4 regions of the Aliamphritea spongicola genome follow, and region 1 is predicted to be linked to each of the others. Evidence: predicted binding sites of a transcription regulator. Region 1 holds the regulator's gene; each other region holds the start of a gene.
What was found. Region 1 encodes LexA, which represses DNA repair genes until DNA is damaged. Its sites were predicted from a motif close to TACTGTNTANNTANACAGTA; they were not measured.
Positions count from the first base shown of each region.

Region 1 (3,165 bases):
ATGCTGGAGAAAGACGCTGTTTCCTGGCTGGCGAATATGCTGCGGGCTTTTGCGCAGCTTTCTGCCCTGAACGAAAATAGTCATGAGTCCGGTGTTGTCCATCAATCTGAAATTAGTTTAACGATGGTAGCTGATGATGACCGGGTGACCCGTTTGAGAAACTGGCTGGATTCCCTATCTTCGGTTATCCAGCGGTTACGTGCCGTTTCTCAGGAATGGTAATTAGTTTTTAATTGTAGAGTTTTATAGATGGCTGAGTTGTTTCTGGAAATTGTTGAGCTCGAAAACGGTGAGATCGTGCTGCGTGAAATGGAATCTGACGATGTGCCGGTAATGCGTGTCAGTTTTTCTGATGACATGAAGAAGCGCCTGCAGGATCAGCATTTGGATGTTGCAAAGGTAATGCTGAGTGCCGGGATTCACATGGCAGCAGAAATGCAGAATAAGGCTGCGGAAGCTCAGGAGCTTCAAAACGCAGAAGATGAAAAGCCACCTGTATTACACTGAGCGGTAATGATTCATAAAAAAAGCGCCGGAGGGCGCTTTTTTTTATGGTGGATAAAAATTGCTTTATGAGGCCATCCGGTCCCGGATAACAATGCCATGGCTGGCACCGTGTTCAGCTGCGTTTTCCAAACCGTTGAGTTGCTCATTGCTGAGCATTCCTGGCCAGGTGATGACTGCATGGCAGGTGCCTGCTTGCAGTGCCTGACATGCCAGGTCATAAGTGGTGTGGCTGGCATCGGGCTGTAACAGCATGATCTTATTCAGATCAATACCTGCGGCAGAAAGCAGTGCTTTGGGGAGGCTGCTTGGAGGGGCAATCCAGGCAAACCAGCGATCATCGCGACTTAACTGAGCAAGCAAAGGCAGTAACATTGTTAACTGATCAAAGTCGTTATTATGCATAACAATTTCAGTGATCTTTCCGGCCAGGGCGGGCATTGGCTGTGCCGCCTGTTCGGTTAACATGCTGTCAGAAGGGCGAATCAGGGGAATATTCGCATTCTGAGTGGATTGAGTTACCAGTTCTGCCTGCATCATGTCGTTATCCTCTTCTAATCACGCCTACGCCAAGGCCTTCAATAGATAATTCCTGTTCTTCCAGGTTGATCACAATCGGGTCAAATTCTTCGTTTTCAGCAATTAGGTAAACCAGATTGCCATCTTTCTTAAAGCGTTTAACGGTGACATCGTCTTCAATACGGGCGACAACAATTTCGCCGTTTTTGGCCTGTTTGCACTGATGTACGGCCAGCAGGTCACCGTCCATAATGCCGACGTCCTTCATACTGGTGCCCCGTACCCGGAGCAGGTAATCCGCCGGTGGGTGGAAGAAATCTGCGGCAATGGTGCAGCGGTCTTCAACGTGTTGCTGGGCCAGAATCGGGTTACCTGCGGCGACCTGTCCGACTACAGGCAGGCCTGCTTCTTCCTGTTCAAGATCGGGTATACGGATACCCCGTGATGTGCCGGGTATCATTTCGATTGCACCTTTACGTGCCAGCGCCTTGAGGTGTTCCTCTGCAGCATTGGCAGACTTGAAACCCAGTTCCCGGGCAATGTCTGCACGGGTTGGCGGATAGCCGGTGGTTGCAATGTAATGTTTTATACAATCAAGAACATCGGTTTGTCGTTGTGTCAGTTTCATGATGATCTCTGTGTTTTTATCCAGTATCTGTAACTATATACAGTATTTTGCTTTTGTAAACATTTTTTATGTTTATATATCCAGTGTTATTGATAGAATGGCCGCCATTCATACAGACGGACTGATTGACGTGCTGACCGACGATCTCAAAAAACAGATACAGACTGCTTACAGTAAGTTTTTAGCCAGCCGGGGGTTAAAGGCCCGTGCCGGCCAGAAGCGGATGATTGCCGAGGTGGCAAAGGTCATTGGTAATATTCCTGTTGATGATAAGGCTCAGCGTCTCGGAGAGAATCATGTCTGTGTGGTCGAGGCCGGAACCGGTACAGGTAAAACTATTGGTTACTTGCTGGCAGCGATTCCAGTAGCGAAGGCTTTAAAAAAGAAGATCATTCTGTCGACTGCAACAGTGGCGCTTCAGGAACAGCTGCTACATAAAGATTTGCCTGAAGTACTTGAGCATACTGAACTGCCGATGAGTTTTACCCTTGCCAAAGGGCGGGGGCGTTACCTGTGTATCAATAAAGTTGAGCAGCATCTGGATTCCAGTGCCTCAACCGGTCAGATAGCATTGTATGAAGATGAACAGGCTATGCGGCTGGATCCGGAAACGGAAACTTTTTACAAGCATTTGCTGAATGAGTATGCATCCGGTCGTTGGGACGGTGACCGGGATAATCTCACTGAAGAAATTGAAGATGCCCGCTGGGGGCCGTTAACCAGCGATCATTTGCAGTGTACTAACCGTCGCTGCACTAACTTCAGTGCCTGCAGTTTTTTTAAAGCCCGGCGGGACCTGGATCAGGTTGAGTGTGTGATAGCCAATCACGATATCGTTCTGGCGGACTTGTCACTGGGGGGCGGAGCTATCCTGCCTGATCCTGCTGAAGCTATATACATCTTCGATGAGGGACACCATCTGGCCCCTAAGGCCAGTAATCACTTTGCGTTCAGTCTGCGGATCAAGTCATCGTCAAGGTGGCTGAATACGCTTCCCAAGCAGCATGCTCAGATGCTGGAGCAACTTGGCCATCCGGGCGTGATGTCGCAATATGTTGAGCAAACGTTACGTCCGGGTGAAGATTTAAAAATCCTGCTGGAGCAGATCCATGAGTTGGTGAAGCCACTTATGGTCAATGCTGAGAACGGTCGTTTACGTGACCGTTACAGGTTTGCCGGTGGCGAAGTCCCTGAAGAGCTAAGGCTGATGTTTAAGGATGCTGAGTATCTGGCTGCCCGACTGTTAACCCGCCATGAAATGTTACTGGATCTGTTTCGGGAAGCGCTTGATGGTGAAGTCGGCGACATTGATAAACAACTGGCTGAGCAGTGGTATCCGAGGCTTGGTCTTATGGTGTCGCGGTTTCAGTCCATCACCGGCTTATCGAAGAGCTTCTTCCGGGCTGATGATCTGAAAGAGAGCCCGACTGCCCGCTGGGTCAATCTGGTTGAGTCTGGTATCGGCCATGATTTTGAGTTTCACAGTGCCCCGGTGTCTGCAGCTCATATGTTAC
Region 1 covers NZ_JAFIDL010000001.1:23,622-26,786, forward strand. The annotation lists gene JYB63_RS00140 (DUF6586 family protein) at 1-222, shown strand, start outside; gene JYB63_RS00145 (hypothetical protein) at 250-507, shown strand; gene JYB63_RS00150 (cell division inhibitor SulA) at 571-1,044, opposite strand; gene lexA (transcriptional repressor LexA) at 1,049-1,651, opposite strand; gene dinG (ATP-dependent DNA helicase DinG) at 1,749-3,165, shown strand, end outside.

Region 2 (3,165 bases), on a different contig from region 1:
TACGCTTGCTGGGCACTTCGATTTTACGGCGGCCGGAGATGTAATCGCCGGTAATGGATTTTTCGTTGTCCATCACCTGTTGTGGCGTGCCCTGGGCGATGATTTCACCACCGTGAACCCCGGCGCCCGGGCCTACGTCGATAACATGATCGGCAAGACGGATGGCGTCTTCGTCGTGTTCTACCACGATTACTGTGTTGCCCAGGTCCCGCAGGTGAATCAGGGTTTTCAGCAGGCGGTCGTTATCTCGCTGATGTAAGCCGATTGACGGTTCATCCAGAATGTACATCACGCCAACCAGACCGGCACCGATCTGGCTGGCCAGACGGATACGCTGAGCTTCACCGCCCGAGAGGGTTTCAGCGCTGCGTTCCAGCGACAGGTAATCCAGACCTACATTGACCAGGAAAGCCAGCCGCAGACGGATTTCCTTAACGATCTTGTCGGCGATTTCGCCACGCTTGCCAGTAAGTTTCAGGGTTTCGAAATAGTCATAGCAGTCACCGATGGCCATCTCAACAATTTGTGGCAGAGTCTCGGTGGCGATGAATACGTGACGAGCATCGCGGCGCAGACGGCTGCCGTCACAGGACGGACAGGACTGCATATTGATGTATTTGGACAGGTCTTCACGGACCATTTCCGACTCGGTTTCCCGGTAGCGGCGTTCCAGATTATTCAGTACCCCTTCGAACGGGTGGGACTTGCTGATGGAGTCACCCCGGTCGTTCAGGTATTTGAATGCAATGTTTTCTTTACCGCTGCCCTGCAGAATGACTTTTTGCTGCTTGGCAGTGAGTTCACCAAACGGGGTGTTGATATCAAAATCGTAATGGGCGGCAACCGCTTTTAACTGCTGGAAGTAATACAGCGCGCGACGGTCCCAGCCCCGGATAGCACCTTCAGAAAGGGTCAGGCTTGGGTCGCTGACTACTTTTTTCGGATCAAAGAATTGCTTTACACCCAAGCCGTCACAGGAGGAGCAGGCCCCGTGAGGGTTGTTGAACGAGAACATTCGCGGTTCCAGTTCCTGAATGCTGTGGCCACACTTCGGACAGGCAAAGCGGGCTGAGAACACCATGTCTTCGCCGTCACCGTCCATGTAGCAAACGGTGGCAATGCCGTCAGTCAGGTTCAGCGCAGTTTCAAACGATTCTGCCAGTCGGGCCTGCAGGTCAGGACGAACTTTAAAACGGTCAACCACGGCTTCAATGTCGTGCTTTTTGTTCTTATCCAGTTCCGGTGCACTGTCAATATCTACCACAATGCCATCGATACGGGCCCGGACAAAACCCTGAGTTTTCAGTTCGCTGATGGTGTGTAAGTGCTCACCTTTTCGGCCCTGAACAATGGGCGCGAGCAGCATCAGTTTGCTGCCTTCCGGCAGGGCTAATACCTGATCGACCATCTGGCTGACAGTCTGAGCTGCAAGCGGCAGGTCGTGATCAGGACAGCGGGGTTCACCGGCCCGGGCAAACAGCAAACGCAGGTAATCATATATTTCAGTAATGGTGCCCACGGTAGAACGAGGGTTATGCGAGGTGGACTTCTGCTCGATGGAAATTGCCGGTGACAGGCCTTCGATGTGATCGACATCGGGCTTTTCCATGACCGACAGGAATTGCCGGGCGTAGGTAGACAGCGATTCTACATAGCGGCGCTGGCCTTCAGCATAGAGGGTATCAAATGCCAACGATGACTTGCCTGACCCGGAAAGCCCGGTGATAACAACCAGCTTATCGCGGGGAATTTCCAGATCGATATTCTTAAGATTGTGGGTACGGGCCCCGCGAACCAGGATTTGTTCCATCAGTATGTCCGACTTGTGCGCAAAAGGAGTCAATTATAGAGGCAGATGATATATAAAAGCACCCTAAAAAGCTGTTTATTTATACAGATAATTGACGGGTGTTCGAAGGGGTAAATATGCTATGCTTGGCGCCAGGAAAATGAATCGGTCACCGTCCGGGGCCGAACCAAGATCAACAGATGCAATATAGCCCCGCAGGATGCTTGGGGGGAGTGGAGAATTCAATGGCACGCGGTATTAACAAAGTCATTCTGATTGGTAACCTGGGTAATGACCCGGATACTAAATACATGCCCAGCGGCAATGCGGTTACCAACATTACTGTAGCGACGTCTGAAAGCTGGAAAGATAAGCAGACAGGCCAGCAGCAGGAGCGTACCGAATGGCACCGTGTGGTGTTCTTTAACCGTCTGGCGGAAATTGCCGGTGAGTACCTGCGTAAAGGTTCCAAGGTGTATCTGGAAGGTTCACTGCGTACCCGTAAATGGCAGGATCAGAGCGGTCAGGACCGTTACACTACAGAAATCGTTGCCAGTGAAATGCAGATGCTGGACGGCCGTGGCGATAATAATGGCGGTTATCAGCAGCAGGGTGGCTATCAGCAGCAAGCTCCGCAGCAACAGGCACCACAACAGCAGTATCAGCAGCCGCCTCAGCAGCAGGCACCGCAACAGCAGTATCAGCAACCCCCTCAGCAACAGGCGCCTCAGCAGCAGTATCAGAAACCGCCTCAGCAGCAGGCGCCGGCACCACAGCCTGCACCGGGCATGGATGATTTCGACGACGATATCCCGTTCTGATTCATTGTTCCTGTTGTGAGGTAATAGTCAGTTATGCTGAAGGCGTTTATATCCCAGCCAGCTAAATTGCTCATTATTGGTGCTGACAGCCAGATCGGACACTTCCTGAATCTGGCTGCCCAGGCCGATGCCTTTTATATTCCGGTACCTTTTAGTGACGCTGAGCTGGATATTAATGACTGTCAGGCGCTGGAGCAGCGGCTTGATGAGGTTCAGCCTGACTATGTGATCAATACATCCGGTTATAACGATGTGGATCAGGCCGAGCGTGATCCTGATGAGTGTTACCGGCGCAATACCCAGGCGGTTGAAACCCTGGCAGCAAGTTGCGCTGCCCGTGATATCGCCGTGCTGCATTTGTCATCGGATTACGTGTTTGATGGCCATTATGCCAGCGGTTATGCGGAGTCTGATGAAGCCAAGCCACTTGGAGTCTATGGCGACAGCAAATGGCTTGGTGAAGAAGCTTTGCGTTTAACGCTGGAGCGGCACCTGATTCTGCGGGTAAGCTGGGTATTCAGCCCGGTTGGCGATAACTATATGCAGCGGGCGCTT
Region 2 covers NZ_JAFIDL010000002.1:699,061-702,225, forward strand. The annotation lists gene uvrA (excinuclease ABC subunit UvrA) at 1-1,810, opposite strand, end outside; gene ssb (single-stranded DNA-binding protein) at 2,035-2,610, shown strand; gene rfbD (dTDP-4-dehydrorhamnose reductase) at 2,644-3,165, shown strand, end outside.
Region 2: the regulator LexA is predicted to act here: its motif matches at 1,880-1,899, upstream of uvrA (excinuclease ABC subunit UvrA).

Region 3 (3,165 bases), 790 kb from region 1:
GCAGAGTTTTCCAAAAAAAGGTTCATCAGATGAAGTCGTTCTGTCAACTAATTCGAGATCGTCCGTTTTAGATTTATCGTTACCCTCGTATCTTGTCGCCATATAGAACATCATTCGGGCAGTATCACCTTTTTGCTTTGTTGGTACTTCCCAGGTGCCTTTACCTTCTTTACACAAGGTACATTCATCATCTGGCTTACCGCCATTAGCAAAATCATTATTGCTTCTATCGGAGTTCACCGAACGATCAGCTGCTCTTAAGTGATGAGCATCGGTATATGCATGTTGTTTCTTACTTCTGAAACCATGTGACTTAGACCAGATGTGTTCACGATTCCAAAAGTCAGGGTCATTCTCACCTTGATCTTGGTTAACCTTTGGAATAGATCGTTGAGTATAGAAACCAATAACATTGTTACTATTATTAGGGTCTTCATCGGCTTCTTTTAAGATCGTCCATGTACATTTATATGAAAAACGTGTGTGGCCACGAATGATTTTGTTTAGAGCTGATTTGAGTTCTGTACCTTGTTGATTTGTGATGGATGAGTAGTAAGTATCCGGGTCGTAAGGCTTGATATCAGGCTTGATACAAGTAGCAGCGGCTGTTGCTGATAGCAGGGAGAGTGCGGTAGTTAACAAAATGCATTTCATCGGTTAGTTCCTTTAGTCGATTAATCCCTAAACGATAATACAGAGAATCTTAGATTCCAATCATTAGAGGCACAGGAGAAGAGAGCTTAAACTGTCAGAGTTCTATCCATGGTATCCGCAGATAAGTCGTTTCATATTTGAGTCTTAGCAGATTCTCTGATGCGACTTATTAAAAAGCCGCTCAGAAGAGCGGCTCTTTACACCGATAGATGAGAGGTCTATCTGGAACCATACTGGGTTTAGTTTGGATACCTTACTCTACTAGGAAGCAATTTTTGATTCAAATCTTCCTATGATTTGAGTCTATTTTTTCTGACTCGTTTACTTCTATCTATGCACTTTTTGAGGTTTTTCTGAAACGTAAGTGCTTGTTGGAAGTTGGTTGACTGAGCTCCTTGCTCCATGTTGATGCCAGAGACATTTTATTTGTCATACGTGAATCATACGTTACAATGTGAATTAGCCTGTATAAATAAACAGTATCTGGATTGGTTATGCTTCATTTTATTCCTATTGCTGCGCAAGCAGGGATTTCTGGTTTTGAGTCACCTGCTGCGGAATACACACAGTCTTCACTGGACTTGAGTGACCTGATTATTGACGATCCTGCAGCTACCTACCTTGGGTATGCTGAAGGAGAGTCTATGGTTGGGGACGGAATATTCTCTGGTGACTTGTTGGTGATCTCACGGGCCGAGACTGTAAAAGACCAAGATGTGGTAGTAGCAAATCTAAACGGTGTTTTCGTGTGCAAGAAGATTGATAAACGTCGGGGGGTTTTGCTTTCTTCTGCACCTGGTAATAAACCTTATCATCTTCGTGAGGGTGATAATTTCCAGATTGAAGGTGTTGTGATTCGATCTATTCGTCTTCATCGCCCATTATCAAAAGCTTTCTGACTATGTACGCGTTGTGTGATGCTAATAGTATGTACGCCAGCTGCGAGAAAATTTTTGATCCTGCGATTAGGGATAAGCCGGTGGTCGTACTTACAAATAACGATGGGTGTATTTGTGCGGCATGTCATATTGCTAAACGATTAGGGGTTGGAAAGAAGTTTATTCCTTACTTTCAGGTGAAGGATGATCTGGAAAAGGCGGGGGCGGTGATTCGCTCGAGTAACTATGAACTATATGCAGATATTAGTCAGCGGATGATGGATACTTGTTCACGGTTTGCCCCCAATAGTCATATTTATTCAATAGATGAAATTTTTCATAACTACGATGGCTGGGAGCCACCGGAGGGATGGTTTCAGCATGCGCGAGCGATTCGTAGAGCTGTGTGGACTGAGGTGCGATTACCTATCGGTGTTGGGGTAGGTCCGACACCAACGTTAGCTAAGGCAGCGAATCATGCTTCTAAAAGGATTGCAGGCTATCGCGGTGTAGCGGTGATCGATAATGAACAGACTCGTCAACATATATTACAGAATATGGAACTGACTGATATTTGGGGGATTGGTAGTCGTTTAGCGCAACGGTTACAGGGCTTAAATATTTATACACCTTGGCAGCTTGCGCATGCGAATCCAAGCTTGATACGAAAGCAGTTTTCCGTTTTGGTTGAGAGTACTGTATATGAGTTGCAAGGAGTCGTTAAGCTAACCTGGGACGATGTAAAAGCGCCGAAGAAGGAAATTTACAGTACTCGTAGTTTTGGTCAGCGAATACTTGAGAAGAATTTGTTATGTCAGGCATTAATTCAGCATGCCGGAATTGCCGCAGCGAAGTTGCGCCGGCAGAACAGTTTGGCATGTGTGGCGGTTATTTTTGCAACAAACTCACCTCATGATGCTCAGGGGTACTATCGAAAGTCTATTACGCATCGATTTGCAATACCAACGCAGGATACGACGGTAATCGCGAACATATGTCGTCAAGCTGTTGAGCAGATATTTCGTAAAGGAGTATCGTTCTATCGATGCGGTGTTGGCTTGATTGACTTATGTGATAAAGCTATGTTTCAACAAGATTTTTTCACGCAGTTTACTGATAATTCTAATCTGATGGCTTGTATGGATGCGATCAATATGCGGTATGGCCGGAATACGGTACATGTAGCCAGTCAAGGGTTTCAGCAGAAGTTTGCGATGCGACGGGAATTTTTGTCTCCCCAGTATACTACCCGTTTGAGTGATATCCCGCGGATTCAGTGTTAAGACGTTACTTTATGTATTCAGGCTCGTTCCCATATCGCCGTATATTCCGAAATCTTAGCGTCATCATATGGAAGTTCGCTAAAAAATACATTGTTTTCTAGCATGTAGGCGTAACAGCAAAGTTCAGAATTTTTGATCCAAATTGAATCTAAACAATCTAGTTTCCAATGGCCTGATTTGTTGATGCTGCCTGGAGACATCAAGTTTACCTCAATGAGACTAATATCCGCTTGATCAACGAGTGCTAATAGATCTTTGATTACGGGGGTCATTAGAACACGACTGATGGTTTCACCATATCGGTCTTTAATTGTAAATGAAATGTGTAACCAGGGTATATGTGTGTCATG
Region 3 covers NZ_JAFIDL010000001.1:815,894-819,058, reverse strand. The annotation lists gene JYB63_RS03850 (endonuclease I family protein) at 1-654, opposite strand, end outside; gene JYB63_RS03845 (LexA family protein) at 1,149-1,553, shown strand; gene JYB63_RS03840 (Y-family DNA polymerase) at 1,556-2,815, shown strand.
Region 3: the regulator LexA is predicted to act here: its motif matches at 1,117-1,136, upstream of JYB63_RS03845 (LexA family protein).

Region 4 (3,165 bases), 1.1 Mb from region 1:
GTACGCGGTACTGTCCGTGCCCGTCCTGAAGGTACCACTAACCCGGATATGCCTACCGGCGAGATCGAAGTACTGGGTAAAGAGCTGGTTATCCTTAACAAATCTGAAACACCGCCTTTCCAGCTGGATGAGCATCAGCAGGTAGGTGAAGATGTGCGTCTGCGTCACCGTTATGTTGACCTGCGCCGTCCGGAAATGCAGGAAAAACTGCGCTTCCGTTCCAAGGTGACCAATGCGATCCGTAACTACCTGGATGACAACGGTTTCCTGGATATCGAAACACCGATTCTGAACCGTGCAACGCCGGAAGGTGCCCGTGACTATCTGGTACCAAGCCGAGTTCACGAAGGTCAGTTTTTCGCGCTGCCGCAGTCTCCACAGCTGTTCAAACAGCTGCTGATGGTGTCCGGCTTCGACCGTTACTACCAGATTGCCCGCTGCTTCCGTGATGAAGATCTGCGTGCAGACCGTCAGCCAGAATTTACCCAGATCGACATCGAAACATCCTTTATGGATGAAGAAGGTATCATGGGGATGACTGAAACCATGATCCGCAAGCTGTTCCTGGAACTGAAAGGCGTTGATCTGGGTGAGTTCCCACGTATGCCATACGCGGAAGCGATGCAGAAGTACGGTTCTGATAAGCCGGACTTGCGTTTCCCGATGGAGCTGGTTGATGTTGCAGACCTGATGGCTGAGATCGAGTTCAAGGTATTTGCCGGTCCTGCTAAAGATCCGAAAGGCCGCGTTGCTGCGCTGAAAGTTCCTGGCGGTGCTCAGCTGACCCGTAAGAACATTGATGAGTACACCAAGTTCGTCAGCATCTACGGTGCTAAAGGCCTGGCGTGGATCAAGGTTAACGAACTGGAGAAGGGTGAAGAAGGCCTGCAGTCTCCGATCGTTAAATTCCTGGGTGCAGAAGTTGCCATGCAAATCATGGAACGTCTGGGTGCTCAGAACGGCGATATCGTATTCTTCGGCGCGGACAAAGAGAAAGTTGTCAGCGAAGCACTGGGTGCGTTGCGTATCAAGGTCGGTGAAGATCTTAATATGGGCGAGCGTGAGTGGGCGCCGCTGTGGGTTGTTGACTTCCCGATGTTTGAAGAAACATCTGAAGGTGGTCTGACTGCACTGCACCACCCGTTCACTGCGCCAAGCTGTACTGCGGAAGAGCTGAAAGCTAACCCGCTGGATGCACTGTCCCGTGCATACGACATGGTACTGAACGGCTGTGAGCTGGGCGGTGGTTCAGTTCGTATCCACGATCAGGAAATGCAGGCAACTGTACTGGAAGTGCTGGGTATCTCTGACGAAGAAGCTGAAGATAAGTTTGGCTTCCTGCTGAATGCCCTGAAATACGGTGCGCCACCGCACGGTGGTCTGGCATTCGGTCTGGACCGTCTGATCATGCTGATGACCGGTACTGACTCAATCCGCGAAGTGATTGCCTTCCCTAAAACCCAGAGTGCTTCCTGTCCGATGACTGAAGCACCGGGCCAGGTAAGCGCTGCTCAGCTGCGTGAACTGCACATCAAGCTGCGTCAGAAAGAAGCTTAAGCTGAAGCTTTGTTCACCGCCGGGTTCTGCGGCGGTGAGCCTGATTCGGATCACTTATCCGGATGTGATGTGTTATTCAGATCTGAATAGTGCTGAACTGTAGCGTGAAAGTGATGCGAAAATTAAACCGGGATTCAGATCCCGGTTTTTTTATGCCTATTGCACGTAGATGCCTGGCTGAAGCAATGATAGTATGTATAAAAATACAGTGTATTTATTCAGTTTTATTGATAACCGGAGATGTCTCAAAACGCCATGCTGATTTTAGGAATAGATCCGGGTTCACGGATAACCGGGTACGGTATTATCAATGCAGTGGGCAGTAAAAATGAATATGTGGCCAGTGGCTGTATCCGGATAAAGGGAGATGAACTTCCTGAGCGGCTGCAGCAGGTGTATGCCGGGGTGACTGAAATCATTGAGCATTATTGTCCGCAGGAAATGGCCATTGAACAGGTGTTTATGGCCCGTAATGCGGACTCCGCTCTGAAGCTGGGACAGGCCCGTGGTGTTGCCATCGTTGCCGGTACTAATCAGAGTCTGCCGGTGGCTGAATATGCGGCCCGTAAGGTAAAACAGGCTGTGGTAGGCAAGGGCTCAGCGGATAAATCTCAGGTGCAGCACATGGTAATGTCGATTCTGAAACTGCCCGGTTTGCCACAGGCGGATGCGGCAGATGCCCTGGCTATTGCGCTGTGTCATGCTCACACCCGAACCAGTCTGATTGCGATGGCGGGGGCTAAGGGCAGCCGGCGGGGGCGATTATGTTAAGCGATGAATTTGGCTGGACTGCAGACTTTAAAATGAACCTGTTTTTTACCCTGTCAGAATTTGTCTATGTCACTGAGCTGTTAGGGGTGGCGGTATTTGCAATTACCGGTGCACTGGCTGCGCAGGGAAAGCACATGGATATTCTTGGCGTGGTGGTTTTGGCCATTGTAACCTCACTGGGTGGCGGCACTATTCGGGATCTGACTTTAGATATTCATCCATTACTCTGGATTCAGAACGACACCTATATATGGACGGCGGTTATATCTGCCGTATCGGCGTTCTGGATTTGCCGGTATCTGCGTTATCCGCGGCGTTTGCTGATTATTCTTGATGCGCTTGGAATGGCGCTGTTTACTGTGCTTGGAGCGCAAAAGGCTATCAGTCTTGATTTGCCTCCCATCATTGTTGTCATGATGGCGATGGTTACCGGTTGTGCCGGTGGTATGGTTCGGGATGTGCTTACCCGGCAGATTCCGCTGATACTGCACCGGCACGGTGAGTTATATGCCACCTGCTCGATCATTGGTGCAGTACTGTATGTGTGGCTTGAAGGCTCAATGCATCCGGTGGTTCTGGTTGCTTTATCTATTTCAATTATTTTTATTATCCGTATGGCAGCCGTATTCGGTGATATCTGTCTGCCGGAATTTATCGTTGCCGGCCATAAGCTGGAACGTCGCGACGATAAAGAACGGGGTTAGTATTTCAGGTTGTCTGGCAGCCTCTGTAAATGAAGGAAACAATACGTGATAGGTCGTCTTAAAGGTGAATTGCTGGAAAAGGTTCCTCCGCAACTGGTGCTGGATGTAAATGGTGTCGGTTATGAGGTGGATG
Region 4 covers NZ_JAFIDL010000001.1:1,091,947-1,095,111, reverse strand. The annotation lists gene aspS (aspartate--tRNA ligase) at 1-1,557, shown strand, start outside; gene ruvC (crossover junction endodeoxyribonuclease RuvC) at 1,813-2,328, shown strand; gene JYB63_RS05025 (trimeric intracellular cation channel family protein) at 2,322-3,032, shown strand; gene ruvA (Holliday junction branch migration protein RuvA) at 3,078-3,165, shown strand, end outside.
Region 4: the regulator LexA is predicted to act here: its motif matches at 1,749-1,768, upstream of ruvC (crossover junction endodeoxyribonuclease RuvC).